One region of the Cognatiyoonia sp. IB215446 genome, then DNA from elsewhere that is predicted to be linked to it. Evidence: riboswitches for the same ligand, from Rfam matches in the RefSeq annotation. Region 1 holds a riboswitch; each other region holds the start of a gene.

The links. A riboswitch is a leader RNA that binds a small molecule or an ion and turns the genes downstream of it on or off. The one in region 1 is predicted to bind cobalamin.
Positions count from the first base shown of each region.
Region 2: linked by a shared signal. The riboswitch ahead of SLH49_RS22100 (alpha/beta hydrolase) and the one ahead of cobW (cobalamin biosynthesis protein CobW) in region 1 are both predicted to bind cobalamin.
Region 3: linked by a shared signal. The riboswitch ahead of SLH49_RS14940 (DUF1636 domain-containing protein) and the one ahead of cobW (cobalamin biosynthesis protein CobW) in region 1 are both predicted to bind cobalamin.

Region 1 is NZ_JAXBMD010000001.1:414,558-419,881, forward strand. Features, by position in the region: gene cobN (cobaltochelatase subunit CobN) at 1-1,024, opposite strand, end outside; gene SLH49_RS02090 (GNAT family N-acetyltransferase) at 1,073-1,522, opposite strand; gene cobW (cobalamin biosynthesis protein CobW) at 1,519-2,577, opposite strand; cobalamin riboswitch at 2,782-2,999, opposite strand; gene smc (chromosome segregation protein SMC) at 3,235-5,324, shown strand, end outside.
Region 2 is NZ_JAXBMD010000014.1:1,854-7,177, reverse strand. Features, by position in the region: gene SLH49_RS22125 (extracellular solute-binding protein) at 1-546, opposite strand, end outside; gene SLH49_RS22120 (hypothetical protein) at 742-906, shown strand; gene hemP (hemin uptake protein HemP) at 906-1,073, shown strand; gene SLH49_RS22110 (hypothetical protein) at 1,070-1,549, shown strand; gene SLH49_RS22105 (imelysin family protein) at 1,564-2,826, shown strand; cobalamin riboswitch at 2,979-3,185, shown strand; gene SLH49_RS22100 (alpha/beta hydrolase) at 3,168-4,106, shown strand; gene SLH49_RS22095 (NnrU family protein) at 4,158-4,829, opposite strand; gene SLH49_RS22090 (YbaN family protein) at 5,051-5,324, shown strand, end outside.
Region 3 is NZ_JAXBMD010000003.1:157,861-163,184, reverse strand. Features, by position in the region: gene SLH49_RS14955 (inositol monophosphatase family protein) at 1-556, shown strand, start outside; gene SLH49_RS14950 (PIG-L deacetylase family protein) at 556-1,230, shown strand; gene SLH49_RS14945 (hypothetical protein) at 1,258-2,025, shown strand; gene SLH49_RS22390 (hypothetical protein) at 2,212-2,367, shown strand; cobalamin riboswitch at 2,794-3,009, shown strand; gene SLH49_RS14940 (DUF1636 domain-containing protein) at 3,132-3,527, shown strand; gene SLH49_RS14935 (ABC transporter ATP-binding protein) at 3,524-4,324, shown strand; gene SLH49_RS14930 (ABC transporter substrate-binding protein) at 4,321-5,256, shown strand; gene SLH49_RS14925 (iron ABC transporter permease) at 5,312-5,324, shown strand, end outside.

The DNA.
Region 1 (5,324 bases):
CAAAGAATGCCTCACCCTTGAAGCTTACTGCGCGGGAGAGGATGCGCCCGTCGACCTCCGGCAGCGCCACGTTCATTGCGATGTCGCGGGCGGTCAGGCCCTGCTGTCCATCTGCCCATGTGGCCTCAGCGGCGCCGGATAGGATCACTTGAAAGATAGGCGCGTTGTTAGTGATGAGCGGGTTTTCAGGGCTGTCATCGCCCTCATGCGGCGAACCGGTGGCGAAGGAGGTGCAGTTGAGGATGACGTCAGGCGGGGCGGCCTCAAACAGGGTTTTGAGCGTTGCGGTGCTGACGGGGTCCTTGAGGCTGGCCACGAAGATGGGGAGTGGATTGAGACCTGCGCGGCTGAGGCTGCGGGTGAGCTTGTTGATCGGGTTGAGGCCGCCGCCCTGAACAAGGGCGCGGTAGAAGATGATGGGGATGATCGGTGCACCATCGGTCCAGCCTGCCTTGGCCGCATCCAGATCGGCGATGCCCGCGCCGGGCCAGTAGATGCCCGCGCGTAAGAGCGGTGCGGGTGCGCTGGGTTTGTCCCCGTCATCCAGTAGGGCCTGGGCATAGCGCAGGAGGTTGTTGCTGTTTTGCGGGCCACCTTCGATCAGGTAGGACCAGAGCGTATCGTAATCCTCCGGCGCGACTGTGGAGAGTTCGCGCAATTCCGGGTCCGGTTTGTCGTCACCGGGCAGGGCCACGAAGGGGACGCCAGCCTCGTGCAGCCGAGCAGCATATTGGGTCAATCCGTATTTCCAGTAGCCCGCGCCACCCAGAATACGGGCAATCACGAGACGGGATTTCGTGGCGCAATTGTCGAGGTGCAGATCGACCGACATTGGATGGGTCAGATGCATCATATTGGCCAGCCGCAGGGTGGGCGGCTTCTCCATCTCGGCCCGCGCATCCGAGAGGGCGGCGAGTTCTGTATCCGCTGCCGAAATGATGACGACGTCTGCGGGTGTCTGGTTCAGATCAACCGGTTCGGTGCCGTCAGCGATGGCGCCAGGGGTGGCGGCGAGCAGGTGCATTTCAGGTTGAGGCCCCGGATCGGGGTCTGGGACGGCCTTGCGTCCAGTTCACAGCGTCTTCTCCATGAAGACTGACCGGGTTGCCGTCATGTAGGGGCCGAAGGCTTCGCAGGTTTTATATCCATTGCGCACATAGAGCTTCAGGGCAGCGACCAACGCATCACCGGTTTCCAGCTTCAGGACGGGCAGGTTTTCTTCGCGGGCCTGGTCCTCGATCTGGCGCAGGATGGCGTCGGCCACGCCTTTGCCGCGCGCCTCTTCGGCGACGAACATGGATTTGATTTCGCCGTAGCCTTCGCAGGTCTTGAGCGCGCCCGTGCCAACGATCTCATCGTCTTCAAGGGCGGTGAAGAAGTGGATATCCGGGGCGACCAGCGCGTCGAAATCGAGGAAGAAGTTCTCTTCCGGTGGAAAGAGTGAGCGCATCAGCGCATGGCTTTGCTCGAGCAAAGCCTTGGCGCCGGGATGGTGCGGGTCATTCCGTTCGACGATAATCATGCGGCGAGCGCTGCTGTGATGGCCGCATGATCAAGCCCGGCCTCACCGATCACAACCAACCTTGTGTCGCGCGCGGCATCGCCGAACGGCTGATCGAAATAGGTGTCGACGCGCGGACCTACGGCCTGCAGCGTCAGCCGCATCGGTTTGCCGGCGACCGCGACGAAGCCTTTCAGGCGCAGAATACCATGCGCGCGGATTGTGTCGGCCACCTGTTCGGCGAAGGCGTTTGCATCCGCGACTTCGCCGCGCGTGATGATGAAGCTTTCGAATTCATCATGGCCGTGCTCGTGTTCATGATCGTGATCATCGTCATCGTGGTGATGATGATGGTGGTGGATTTCGTGGCGGCTTTCGAGGTCAGCTTCGGCCCCGATGCCCTGACCGAGCAGTACGTCGACCGGAAGCGCGCCCATGGCGGCTTTGACCACCTGCACGCCGTCACGGGACTCGGTTTTGAGGCGGTCGGTCAAGACACCAGCCTCATCTTCGTTCAGAAGGTCGGCCTTGTTTACGACGATCATGTCAGCGCAGGCGACCTGATCCTCGAAGAGCTCTGACAGCGGCGTTTCGTGATCTAGATTGTCGTCCTGCGCGCGCTGGGCATCGACCGCAGCCACATTATGTGCGAACTGGCCATCATGGACGGCGCGGCCATCCACAACTGTCACGACCCCATCAACGGTCACTTTGGTAGAGATGCCAGGCCAGTTGAACGCGCGGATCAGCGGTTGCGGCAGGGCGAGACCGGAGGTTTCGATGACGATGTGATCGGGCTTGTCCTCGCGGCTGAGAAGCTGCTCCATGGTCGGGATGAAGTCATCGGCCACGGTGCAGCAGATGCAGCCATTGGAAAGCTCTACGATATCGTCTTCGGTGCAGGTTTCCTCACCGCAGCCTTTCAGGATATCGCCATCGACGCCGAGATCGCCGAATTCATTGATGATGAGCGCGATCTTCTTGCCTTCGGCGTTTTGCAGCATGTGGCGGATGAGGGTCGTCTTTCCGGCGCCAAGAAAGCCGGTGACAACGGTGGCAGGGATCTTTGCGGGCATGTTGTGTCCTATCGCGTTTGGTCAGATGTCATGCAGTCACGCCGCATGCTTTGGGGACTAAGCGGTCGTGGTCCGCCTGATATCCAATGAAGACACCGCCTGTGCGCGGTGAGCTGCCGGGCTTGCTGGATTAAGCGTGGTGCGATGAACGGCACCTGATGCGATAGACATGTTGATCCTCCTTTACCGTCATCCCCGACGGCAGGTTGCGTTACTTTGCATGGCTGGTCTCCTGGCTTGCGGGTCTCGGCATTTTGCGGCCTTCCCGGGATTGCCCCAGTGGCATTGTCGCAAACGCTCTCCGCATACAGTCGCGGGGGCGGCTGTGGCTTGAGGTCTCTGAGGTAGATCGACCCGTCCACATTCCCATTTCATCCCCTGATGCTGGGCATCGGCGGGGAACCATACGCGTTATGTGTGCGCCTTTGGAGGCAGAAGGGTCAAGGTGGAAAGCGACGCTTACAGGGCAGCGGGCGGCTTTGCTTGACAGGTCGGATGCCTCCGGCGGGGGTTTTTTGGACCATGATGAAGGGGTGAGGTTCAATATCTTGTGGATAAGTGGCCGGTTTTGGCCTTATCTAGCGTACCCGCGTTGACTCGCGCCATCGCGAAGGGACAGAATTTGTCAACTTGAGGGAATCAAGAGCAGGACATCGCGTGCGGTTTAGCAAGCTCCGACTGAATGGCTTTAAAAGCTTTGTTGATCCAACCGATCTGATCATCGCGGATGGTCTGACGGGCGTGGTCGGCCCCAATGGTTGTGGAAAGTCGAACCTCTTGGAAGCCTTGCGCTGGGTCATGGGTGAAAACCGCCCCAAGGCCATGCGCGGCGGGGGCATGGAAGATGTGATCTTTGCCGGTGCCTCCACCCGGCCTGCCCGGAACTTTGCCGAAGTGTCGCTGATCATCGATAATGGAGAACGGCTGGCCCCGGCGGCGTTCAACGACAGCGATAATCTGGAGATCATTCGTCGGATCACGCGCGATGCGGGCTCGGCCTATAAGGTTGGAGCAAAGGACGTGCGCGCACGGGATGTGCAGATGCTGTTTGCCGATGCCTCCACCGGGGCGCATTCGCCCGCCTTGGTCCGGCAGGGGCAGATCGCGGAACTGATCAACGCGAAACCCAAGGCGCGCCGCCGTATTCTGGAAGAGGCAGCCGGGATTTCGGGCCTTTATCAGCGGCGTCATGAGGCGGAACTGAAGTTGAAAGGGGCCGAGACGAACCTCACGCGCGTTGATGACGTGATCGAACAACTGGCCTCACAGCTTGCGCAACTGGCCCGGCAGGCCAAACAGGCCGCGCGCTATCGCGAGATCGGGGAGAAGCTGCGCAAGGCGGAGGGCATGTTGCTTTACCGCCGCTGGAAAGAGGCCGACGAGGCGCTTTTGGCCGCGTCCGAGCAGTTGCGCGAGCGGACAACCGCGGCAGCGCAGGCTGAAAAAGCGGCGCGCGAGGCCGGCAAAGCGCGTCAGGGGGCGGAAGATGCGCTGCCCCCCTTGCGTGAGGAAGAGGCGATTGCGGCAGCGGTTCTGCAGCGCCTGCAGGTGCAACGGGATACGCTAAAGGATCAGGAACAGCGTGCGCTTGATATGATCGAGACGCTGCGCGCCCGCATCGACCAGCTCGGTCGCGATATGGAGCGTGAGGCTGGACTGAACAAGGATGCGGGCGAGACGATTGAACGGCTTGAATGGGAAGCGCGGGAAATCACGAAGGCCGGAGAGGGCCATGACAAGCGGCTGGATGCAGCACAGGTGGCAGCACGCGAGGCGGCGGGTGTGTTGCAGGAACGCGAGGCTGATACGGCGCGGATGACAGAGGATGTGGCGCGTCTGGCGGCGCGGCATCAATCCGCACAGCGCTTGCTGGATGATAGTCGCACGACGTTGGAAAAAAGCGAGGCTGAGGCCGCGCGTGCCAAGGCAGCCATGGATGAGGCGCGCGCGAACCTGACAAAGGCCGAGGCCGATTTTGCAAGTGCCGGTGAGGCCGAAAAGGCGGCGATCGCGGCCGCTGAGGCCGCCGATACAGCGCTCGTGGCCACCGAAGCAGCGCGCGCCGAAACCCAATCACGCGAAAGCGAAGCGCGCGCTTTGCGATCGGAGGCGGAAGGCGAGGCAAATGCGCTGCGCGCCGAGGTGGCCGCATTGGCCAAGCTGGTGGAACGCGACACCGCCGAGGGCGGGCAGGTCCTTGACCTTTTGCGCGTCGAAGGCGGCTATGAAAAGGCGCTGGGCGCAGCATTGGCCGACGATTTGCGCGCACCCGCTGTCGGCGCTGAGGCCAAGTCGGGCTGGGCTTTGTTGCCGGGCTATGCAGCACCGCAGACATTGCCCGATGGCGTGAAGGCGCTGACCAACTATGTGGCCGTGCCGGAAGTCTTGGTGCGGCGGATGTCGCAGGTCGGGCTGGTGGATCAGGCCGATGGGCCTCGCTTACAAGCGGATCTGAAGCCGGGGCAGCGGCTGGTCTCGGTTGAGGGAGATCTGTGGCGCTGGGACGGTTTCCGCGCGGGCGCAGAAGACGCGCCATCAACGGCCGCATTACGCTTGCAGCAGCTGAACCGGCTGACTGAGCTCAAGCGCGATCTTGAAGACGCCAACGCGACGGCACAGGGTGCGGCTCAAGCCCATGAGGCGCTGACGGTCTTGCTGAAAGAGCAGACCGAGGCGGACCATACCGCGCGGAAAGCGCGCCGGGACGCTGATCAGGCGGTCACCGATGCGAACCGTGCCGCAAGCCG
Region 2 (5,324 bases), on a different contig from region 1:
CGCCGCTTCCGTGCCGTAATTCTCGATAATTGCCGAAACGAGGGTCTGCGAATACACGTTGGTGGAGGACCGGTGGCAAACCATGCCTTCATAAGCCGGATCGGCCAGATCGACATAAGACATGGGCGGGTCGGTCACGTCGGCCTTGTCATAGAAGATAATGCGCGCACGCTGGCTAAAGCCGAACCACTGGTTGTCATCATCCTGCAGCGCTTCGGGAATGCGTGTCTCAAGCACCGCACTGTCGATGGATTGCAGCACACCGGCCTCCTTCGCGCGCTCCAAGCGGGATGTATCGACCGTCAGCAGGATATCGGCGGGCGAGTTTGCACCTTCCGCTTCCATACGTGCAATTAGCTCATCCGCATTGCCTTCAATCCGGTTGATCGTGATGCCGGTCATATCGGTGAAGTCGGAATAGAGCCGCTCATCAGTGTCGTAATGACGCGATGAATAAAGGTTCAGTTCACCCTCGGCATAGGCCGAGGATGCGATCGCCGTCAGCGCGGTTGCGCCGATAAGAAGTGCTTTGGTGGTCTGTGTCATGATCCAATCCCTGTTTTATGAGCGTTTTACTCAGGAATTGCATTTACCATGTTTCAAGCCAATGTCCAGATTCCTGAGCGAAATTGTCAGATTGACATGGGTGACAAAATCACTCAGGTTTGGACTCATCTTCCAGCCACCCGTGTTCGCAGCAGGGGAAGCCCGACAAATCACCCGATGAAAGGACTTCTCGTCATGCCCAAACCATTGGACAGCTCGAAAACGACCAAACAGGACGACCAGCTCTCGGTGCCGACCAAGGCCGAGCTCCTCGAAGCGTTGCAACACGATGGCAGCCGTGCGGGATTGCAGCTGGAATGGATGCTTGACCGCTGCGCCGGACGTGAGGGGCGGCTGTGATGGGTATGCCAAAGATGATGCCGCAACCGACGCAACCTACCCAACATCTGCCCTGCTTTGATGCGCGCGATATGGTCAGTGATGAAGGCCAGGCCAATATCGTGCTGGACGATCAAGTCTATGTCTTGCGTATCACACGCGCGGGCAAGTTGATCCTGACAAAATGAATGCGTCCCTTGCACATCGTGGCGCGGCCACTGTTGCTGTTATTGATGATTTTGACGGGCTGACAGCCGCTGCTGTTATCTACCTGCGCATGTGGTGCGAAGGTCCAGAGACGCAAACGAACGTCATGAATGACCTGATCAACACGCTGGGAAGAGGACGCGGGCACAATGCGGTTGCCGCCTTTGCAGAGCTTTGCAGCATGTGTGTTCGGCACGGACGCCGCCCGCTTTGCCGCCATGGGTTAAATTGCCGCTGTGTTGGTGCCGATGAGGCCAGCTTTGCCCATTTCGTGGCGAGCGCCGCAGACGGAGAGCGTGAAGATGCCATGATGATCGCTATGCTGCTGGTCCGTCCCGACATGGCCCCTGCCCTGACCAGCCTAGCCGCGGATTTCGGCCTCGCGCTCAAACAAATGAACCTCGCCGCGCCCAAAGCGGTCGCGAAGAAGCCAATTCATCAACCAGTACTTCACTAACAGGGAAAAACCTCATGAAATCCACGTATCTCGCGTCAACGGCACTCTGTCTGGCACTTGCGACGCCTGCTCTGGCGGTCGAAAAAACGGACGTCCTCGACACTTATGCCGATATGGCGGCCGCAAAATATACTGACAGCTTAACATCTGCGAAAGTGCTGCAAACTGCGATCAACGCGCTTGTTGCCGATCCGTCGGCGGAGCACCTGGAGGCCGCGAAGGAAGCTTGGCTTGCCGCCCGCGTTCCTTACCAGCAGACTGAGGTTTTCCGCTTCGGCAATGCCATCGTCGATGATTGGGAAGGCAAGGTGAACGCGTGGCCACTCGATGAAGGGCTGATCGATTACGTAGATGCCTCTTACGGTGGTCCAACGGATGAGAACGCCGCAGCGACGCTGAATGTGATCGCCAATGCGTCTTTCACGCTGTCTGGTGAGACTGTGGATGCATCCACTATCACGCCCGCACTTTTGGAAGACACACTCCAAGAGGCGGACGGGGTGGAGGCGAATGTCGCCACCGGATACCACGCGATTGAGTTCCTTCTGTGGGGGCAGGACCTCAACGGGCACGGGGCGGGCGCAGGCAACCGCCCCTGGACAGACTATGCGCAGGGCGATGCTTGCACGAACGGCAATTGCGACCGCCGCGCGGAATATCTGGTGGCGGCAACCGACCTCCTGATCTCAGATTTGGAATGGATGGCCGCGCAATGGACTGATGGTGGTGCGGCCCGCGCTGAATTGATGGCCGACGCTGATGCAGGCATTGCTGCAATGCTAACCGGTATGGGCTCGCTTTCTTACGGCGAAACTGCTGGTGAGCGGATGCGCCTTGGCGTGATGCTCAACGATCCCGAGGAAGAGCATTCTTGCTTTGCCGACAACACGCATAATGATCACTTCTACAATGGTGTGGGCATCCAGTCTGTCTATCTTGGCAGTTATACGGGCATCGACGGCACCGTGGTAAGCGGACCATCGCTTTCCGATCTGGTGGCCGAAGCCGATCCTGCGCTGGATATGGAAATGAAAGCGAAATTGTCCGATGCCGTGATGGCCCTGGGCCGCATCAAAACTGCGGCCGAGGCGGGCTTTACCTATGATATGATGCTTGCGCGTGGCAATGATGCCGGCGAAGCTTTGATCATGGGCGGCGTGAACGGGCTGATCGACCAAACGCGGTCCATCGAACGCGTCATCGCCGTTCTGGGCGCCGATGGGATCGAAATCGAAGGATCGGACAGCCTCGATAATCCAGAAGCCGTTTTTCAATAACTGACCTAAAAAGCTCGAAAACCGGGGCGGTGCTTTGGTGGCACCGCCCCTTCTCTTTTGAGCAAGTTGGTATTTGGTCGTTGCATCTTCTTCAAAAAGCTTTGGGTGAATGCGTGCGCCGCTACTTGACATTACCATCGCTAAAATTATCCAAAATTTACTTCGGTTCTGGCGCATCAAGTGCGTCGGATGAAAAGAGAACGCAGTGAGCACTCAAGATCTAAATCTGCGGCTGTCCCCGCAACTGCAAGCGGTGAGCGAAGCCGGAATGACCAATGACGCACCAGAGCGCCAGTAACGAAGGCCTGGCAAAGCTATGACCCGCGAGCAAGGAAACCGCCATGCGATTGCGATATCTTCTTCTGCTCTTTCTTCCCGCCTCCGCAATGGCGGAGGCAGTCCAGATTCCCGGACCGCCAGGGCCGCTGGAGGCAGAGCAGATCGCACCGGAAGGTGCAGCGCATGCTGTGGTGATTGTACCGGGATCAGGGCCGACCGACCGCGATGGGAATTCTCCCCAGTCCGGGCTCGCCACTGATACCTACAAGCTACTCGCCGAAGGGTTGGCGGTGCATGGTATCGCATCATTGCGCATCGATAAGCGCGGTTTCTTTGGCAGCGAGGCGGCCATCGCTGATCCAAACGATGTCACCATTGCGGCCTATGCCGATGATTTGCGCGGCTGGGTGAACCGTGCTTCCCAGATTGCGCCATGCGTCTGGATTGCCGGACATTCCGAAGGCGGGCTGGTGGCCTTGGTAGCGGCAAAGGACCCGCCTGCCAGCCTTTGCGGTCTGATCCTTCTTGCAACACCCGGGCGACCTGTCGGGCAGTTGATGATCGCGCAGTTTGAAGCCAATCCGGCCAATGCGCCAATCATGCCGGAAATCAGGTCTATCGTGACCGACCTGGAAGCTGGCACAGGCCGCGATCCAACCGACATATCGCCGGTCTTGCAGTCGCTTTTTTCACCCAGCCTCCAGCGCTATATGATTGATCTCTTTTCCTACGATCCTACTGCTATCGCCGCAGACTGGAATGGTCCCGCGCTGATCATGCAAGGTGATGCAGACGTGCAAGTCAGCCTGGATGATGCGAACCTGCTCAAAGGTGCGATGCAGCAGGCGCGGCGCGTAAACCTGCCTGGCGGGACCCATATGCTGAAAGAGGCGGTCCCTGGGGATCCTCTCGCCGACTACTACGACCCCACGCTACCGCTGCACGATATGGTGCTGCCCAGCATCGTCGATTTCATTTCGGAAAACGGGACAACTGATTGACAGAGTCCGCGTACTGGTCACTGAGACGTGCTGGCTTGCACAAAGGTTAGGTCAAATAATCGGATTGACGCCGATCACGCGTGGGTGGAGCCACAGCAGCCCCACATAAACAAAACCAGCAACAACGATGCGCAAAGCATCGCTGACCGGTGCTGACATGAAAGCAACCGCATGAGCCTGACGGCCCATGTCATCTTTGAGCATCTGCCACCCCTGCCCCATCTCGCGGCGTTTGCGGCGATCAACAAGCAGCCCACCAAAGCTGGCAAAACCTGCGAAGACACCAAACAGGATCACATGCGCCAGATCACCATTCGGGATCAGATGGGCCAGCGCCCACACTGCAAGTGCTGTCAGCAGAGGATGGCGTGTCAGGCGCACAATGCCCGGTCGCTGTGGGTCGAATAGGTAATTTTGCGCGCCGCCAAAGGAAAACGGATTTGGGCGTCCAAGCCCCAGGCTGAAGATGATGCAAGACAGTCCCATCAGGATCAGTGCAACACCATTTTGCCAAGGCGCCCAAGACCAAAGGGGGACAAAGGGTGCCTGTCCCGCGGCAATGATCAACCATGTCAAGGCACCCAATGACAATGCCCCGTAGGCCAAACCGAACCCACGCGGGCCAAGCGCCCGCACCAGAATGGGTCGCAAGGGTGGCCTGACAGGCAAAGAATGCGTGACAAAAAAGGCGATGAAAGCCACGATAAAACCAGCCCATGCCATGTTTATCGCCCTCGCTTCGCCAGCGATAAGGCGTATAAGACACTGCAAAACGTTTCCGTTACGATCATCAACCTATGTCCTGTATCGTATTTCAGCATGATCGACTTGCTGGTCTTGCGCTTAATTACTTCAAAGGGTTCGGACATCGTGAGCAAGTACCAAAAGCGCCCACGGCAATTGTTTTCTGCCCGGTGTAGTGCACCTTCACAAAGGCGGGCACCATGACACTGATCAAGTCGCTCCTGCGCTTGGCAGGTCGCCCGTTTTGGACAGTGGCAGGTGTTGTTTCTGTCGCAATAGGTGCTGTGGGCGTTGTGCTCCCCCTTTTGCCGACCACACCATTTATGATCCTTGGTGCATTCTGTTTCGCCAAAGGCTCACCCCGGTTGGCCCACGCCTTGGAACGAAACCGTATCTTTGGACCCATGATCACCGATTGGCGCGCATATGGATCCATTGCACCGCGCTATAAACTAATCGCCCATGTGATGATGG
Region 3 (5,324 bases), on a different contig from region 1:
GATAGACCCAATTGACGGTACGGCAAGCTGGCTGGAGGGGTTTGATGGTTTCGTGTCTCAAGTTGCATTGATGGAAGGTTCTGAACCGGTGTTGGGCCTGGTCTATGCCCCAGCACTTGATCTATTTTACATGGCTGCGAAAGGCGAAGGAGCGTGGCTAAACGGTCGGCGCATGCCAGAATTAGGCAGGCGCGAAGGACTGACGATGATAGACAACACACCAGAGCCTCGCGGTCTGTGTGCATCTCTTTTTGCTCACATGAGTGCAACCGGATACGTCGAAAGCGGGAGTCTGGGTCTTAAGCTGTGCCGCATCGCCGATGGAACAGCAGATTTGTTTGTCAAAGACGTTGTTGTCAGGGACTGGGACCTTGCACCCGCCAAGGTCTTGCTGGATGAACTCGGTGGAATGCTGACCGATCTTGACGCCGTACCTTACCGTTTCAGCGGTGCTTGGGAAAAAGCAAGCGGATTCATTGCGGCGCGAGATCCAGCGACAGTGTTATCATGTGTTAGCGCAATCGATGCGCTGGGTGGCAAAGCGAAGGAGTGTTGATGTCCAGTCGTTCTGTCCTTGTGGTAGCGGCACACGCCGATGATGAAGTCCTTGGCTGTGGTGGTACCATCGCCAAACATGTTGAAGCTGGCGATGCTGTTTCCGTGTGTTTTATGACAGATGGTGTCGGCGCCAGAGCGCAAGGGCATCGGGAGGCGACTGAACGGCAGCTTGCTGCGAAGGCGGCATTAGCCGAATTGGGCGTGACACAACTTGAGCAGCACGCTTTTCCCGACAACCAGATGGACACGGTCTCCTGCCTATCACTCACAAAAATCATAGAGGCAGCGGTGCAACGCAACCGGCCAGACATTGTCTATACCCACCATAGCGGTGACCTGAACGTCGATCATAGGGCCACGCATGAGGCAGTTATGACAGCGTTGCGACCGCAACCCGGAACGCATACCGCCACGATACTAACCTTCGAGGTCATGTCGAGCACAGAGTGGAGAGCACCTTCTCCAGCGTCTACCTTTGCCCCAGACTGGTATGTCGATATCGCCGATTTTCTCGAACTTAAGATGGCCGCACTAGGCCATTATCAAGCAGAAATGCGTGCATGGCCCCACGCTAGGTCGATGCAGGCGGTCGAACATCTGGCAAGATATCGCGGTGCCTGTGTCGGAGTGGCAGCCGCCGAGGGTTTCAAACTGGTCCGCAACATCCAGTAGGTCTCCGCAGGACATAGAAGAACAGCCATGCTTTATAATCGATCGGACAACGAGCGCGCTTTGAACCGCTTGTTTTCAGAGCATACGGATCTGCCGCAGCTAAATCTACTCACCGTCCCAGTGACCTATATCATTCATTTTTCACCACGGGATGTTTCCATACTCAGACAGAGCGCCCTAAACCTCATAGAGAATTTTCTTCCTCCAGATTGGTACGATGTCGGTGTTGTCGCGCAGCAAATGGAAACAACACCGGCGTCATCACTTGGCGCGCTGTTAAAGACCCGACTCGAAGCCATCACGACAAGCGCAATAATTCCGATCCATGCCGAAGACTTCTTCGCTTGCGAGCGCCTAGGTGCGTTTCAGATCACTTTAGGTGAAATGGGGTTTAACGTGCTTGGTCGACGCCTCATGCACGAGATAGCGACTTCAAACTTCATTGATGAAGGGCGATTGGGCCATAAGAGTCTCGCCGAGTTGACCCAGGATGATTTCATATGGCTCTTTGAGCGCGCTTTCACCGTTAGCCAGCAGAGGTCGGTCGTGACGACATACTCTGACGCAATCTACTCAGCCCATGTTCCATTGAGCTTCGACACATGGCGACGGGAGCCATCAGAGGCTTTCATTCGGTACTTTCGCAAGCTTTCGCTAGATTTTGAAGGCGCGGAAGCAACCAATCCGGAACCTATGGAGCGTTCAGGCCGGGAGAAGCAATTGGCCAACTGGTTTGCGGACCGGTTGCGCGCGCAGGCAAGCCAGTGGAATGAAGTTGGCTGGCCGGAATTATGATGAGTCGGTAGTATCTTAGCCAGGGGTTAAGCAGTTGGTAATGCGGATCTCTTTTGTTCGAGTTGCCGTCGAGTCCTCGTGTTGTTTGCGTTCTTAGAGATGTTTCTGGAAGGGACCGCAGCGCCCTTTCATTTAAGTAGCCTCCTGTCCAGAAGAGCAAAATTGTATCGCTAGCATTATGCTTTTCTGAACCACCGACGGATCAGCGAGGCCAAGCGACTGCTTCTTCAACGTGACATAGCAATCAGCGAAGTTGCTCATGCCGTTGGTTGCAATAGCCGATCAATCGTCAACGCAGCGTTCGAGCCGGCAACCGGAACCTCTCCCTGCGACGGGCCGTGAACTTTTCATTCCACACCTCGTCGTGATCCATGTAAGTTAGAAAGTTCATCACGAGTTAAATGGTTTTCTAGAATGCTCGTTAGGCCCTTGCCATCCGCCAAAACGTGGGGCATTCGACCGGAGATACTCCAAAAGGGCATGGATCAAGTAGACTAGGTTCAAGTTGGTTTCCTTCGGGTGCATCAGCTCTTCCAAAACACTTTTTAACTCTGGTAATTTAGGCACCTTCAGCATTGGCGCATTGGTTAGCTTCACTACAACCGATGCCCGGAGATTTCCATTTCAGCAGTTGCTACCACAACTCTTGTCATTTGCCGGTTCATGGTCCTGGTCCTAGACAGACATACCTTCCCGAGGGCAAAAGTTTCATTCGCAATGCTGGTTCCACATGCATGACGAATGCCTATTGACCCCACCCGCAACTTTCATTTCACTGACAGCGATGGTTCTTGGACGCCAAAAGTGCTGACAAGATGAAAAGGGAACACGGTGCGGCGTAGCCATAAGGCACCAAATCCGTGACTGCCCCCGCAACTGTGAGCGGTGAGCGACCCCAAAACACCACTGGGCCAAAGGTTCGGGAAGGTTGGGGCAAGCATTGACCCGCAAGTCAGGAGACCTGCCATCACCGGTGCCGCGTGCACCGGCATGTCAACACCCATCAGGCGGGGTGCCTGGTCTGGAGCATATGATGGCAAAGCGGTTCAACGACCCGCGACAACATGGTTCTGTATCCCTTGCCCCCGCCCAAGGCGGAGGGCCTTATGGAACATCGTATTACAATCTGCACATCCTGTCGGCACAAGGGCACCGAATGTCGTCCGGGCTATGAGCTGATCGACCGCCTACGCAAGGCCATGGCGGCCGCGGGCGACGCTGTCACCGAGGACTTTGAGATCTCCGGCGTGGCTTGCATGGCCGGATGCGACCGTCCTTGTACGGTGGCTTATCATGGCACACGAAAGGCCACGTATCTTTTCGGTGATATCGATCCTGAGACGGACATTGATGATCTCGTCGCCTTCGCCCGCCAATATGCCTATCTGCATGACGGCTGGTGCTCGTCCGTGGACCGGCCCGGCAAGCTGCGCAAGTCGACGTTGGCCCGCGTCCCCGCAGCGATTGTCGCGATTGAGGAAAGCGAGGCGCGAGCCTCGTGACCGCCGCCCATCTTTCCGTGCACGACCTGTCATGGTCGCCGGGGCGAGGCGCGCCGCAGATCCTGCAGGCAACCAGCTTTGATCTGCCTGCGGGTGGTGTGCTGGGCATCGTAGGTCCGAACGGTGCGGGCAAAACCACGTTGTTGCGCCTGCTCTACCGGTTTCACCGGCCGCGCACCGGCGCGGTGCAGGTTGATGGCGCGGATATCTGGAGCCTCAGCGCGAAAGAGGTCGCGCAACGGATTGCCGCCGTTTTGCAGGAACAACCCAGCGACTTCGCCCTGACGGTCCGCGAAATTGTCACTTTAGGACGCACCCCGCATCGGCGCGGCTTTGGTGGCAGTGCCGGTGCGCATGATGCGGAGATCATTGATAGCGCGTTGGGGCAGCTTGGGCTGCATGGCCTCGCACATCGCCATCTTGGAACACTTTCAGGAGGTGAGCGTCAGCGGGTCATGGTGGCCCGCGCGCTCACACAGCAACCGCGCCTTTTGATCCTGGACGAGCCGACCAACCACCTCGACATCCGCCATCAGCTTGAGGTGCTGGACCTGATCCGGCACCTGCCGCTGACGATTGTGACCTCTCTGCATGATCTTAATCTCGCGGCTGATATCTGCGATCACATCCTGCTTTTGCAGAACGGGCGGCCCGTTGGGTTCGGCACCCCTGATGAGGTGCTGTCCGAAGCCGCCGTCTCAAACGCCTTCCATGTGCAAGCGCGGCGCGAACATCTCGCGCCGAGCAACACCAATCATCTGACCTTTCATCTTCAGACCGAGGAAACGATATCATGAAGAATGCAATCTACGGCGCGACAGCACTCGCCCTTATCGGGAGCTTCGTACAGGCCGAAGTGACAGTGCAAAGCTGCAACCGCACGGTGACCTTCGATGCGCCGCCGCAACGGGCCATCTCAAACGACGTCAACCTGACGGAGATGATGCTGGTCCTCGGCCTCGCCGACAACATGGTGGGCTATACCGGCATTTCGGGCTGGAAGACGCTGGACGAAGAGATGCGGTTTGGTATCGATGAATTGCCTGAGCTGTCCGCGCGCTACCCGTCGAAAGAGGTGCTTGTGGGCGCCGATGCCGACTTTTTCTTTGCTGGATGGAACTACGGCATGAAAGTTGGCGGTGAAGTCACACCCGAAACGCTGGAGCCGTTTGGCATTCAGGTCTACGAACTCACCGAATCCTGCACCCATATAATGGACAAGGAAAAGGCCAGCATCGAGGACATGTATGCCGACCTGATGAACCTTGGTCGCATCTTCGATGTTGAGGATGCGGCGACCGAACTCGTCGATGGATACCGCGCCGATCTTGCTGCCTTCACGGAAACGCTGCAAACGGGCGAGCCGCTGCGCGTCTTTGTCTATGACAGCGGTGAGGATACGCCGTTTACTGCCGGGCGTTATGCCATGCCGACCGCGCTGATCGAGGCGGCGGGTGGCGTCAACATCATGGATGATTTTAAGAAAAGCTGGGCCACCGTCACATGGGAAGCGGTGGTTGAGCGGAACCCCGAAGTCGTCGTCATCGTGAATTACGGTGAGGTCACAGCAGAGGAAAAGCGCGACTTCATGATGTCCAACCCCGCCTTTGCGGACATTGATGCCGTGAAGAACGACCGCTTTGTGACGCTGGAATATGTCGAGGCGACACCGGGGCCGCGCAATATCCGCGCGATCAAGACCCTCGCCGACGCGTTCTGGAGCGAATAAGCCCGTGAGCGAGGCCGTCAGCACAGGGCAGCAATCCCGTCGCTTGAGCAGGACGATGATGTTCGTCT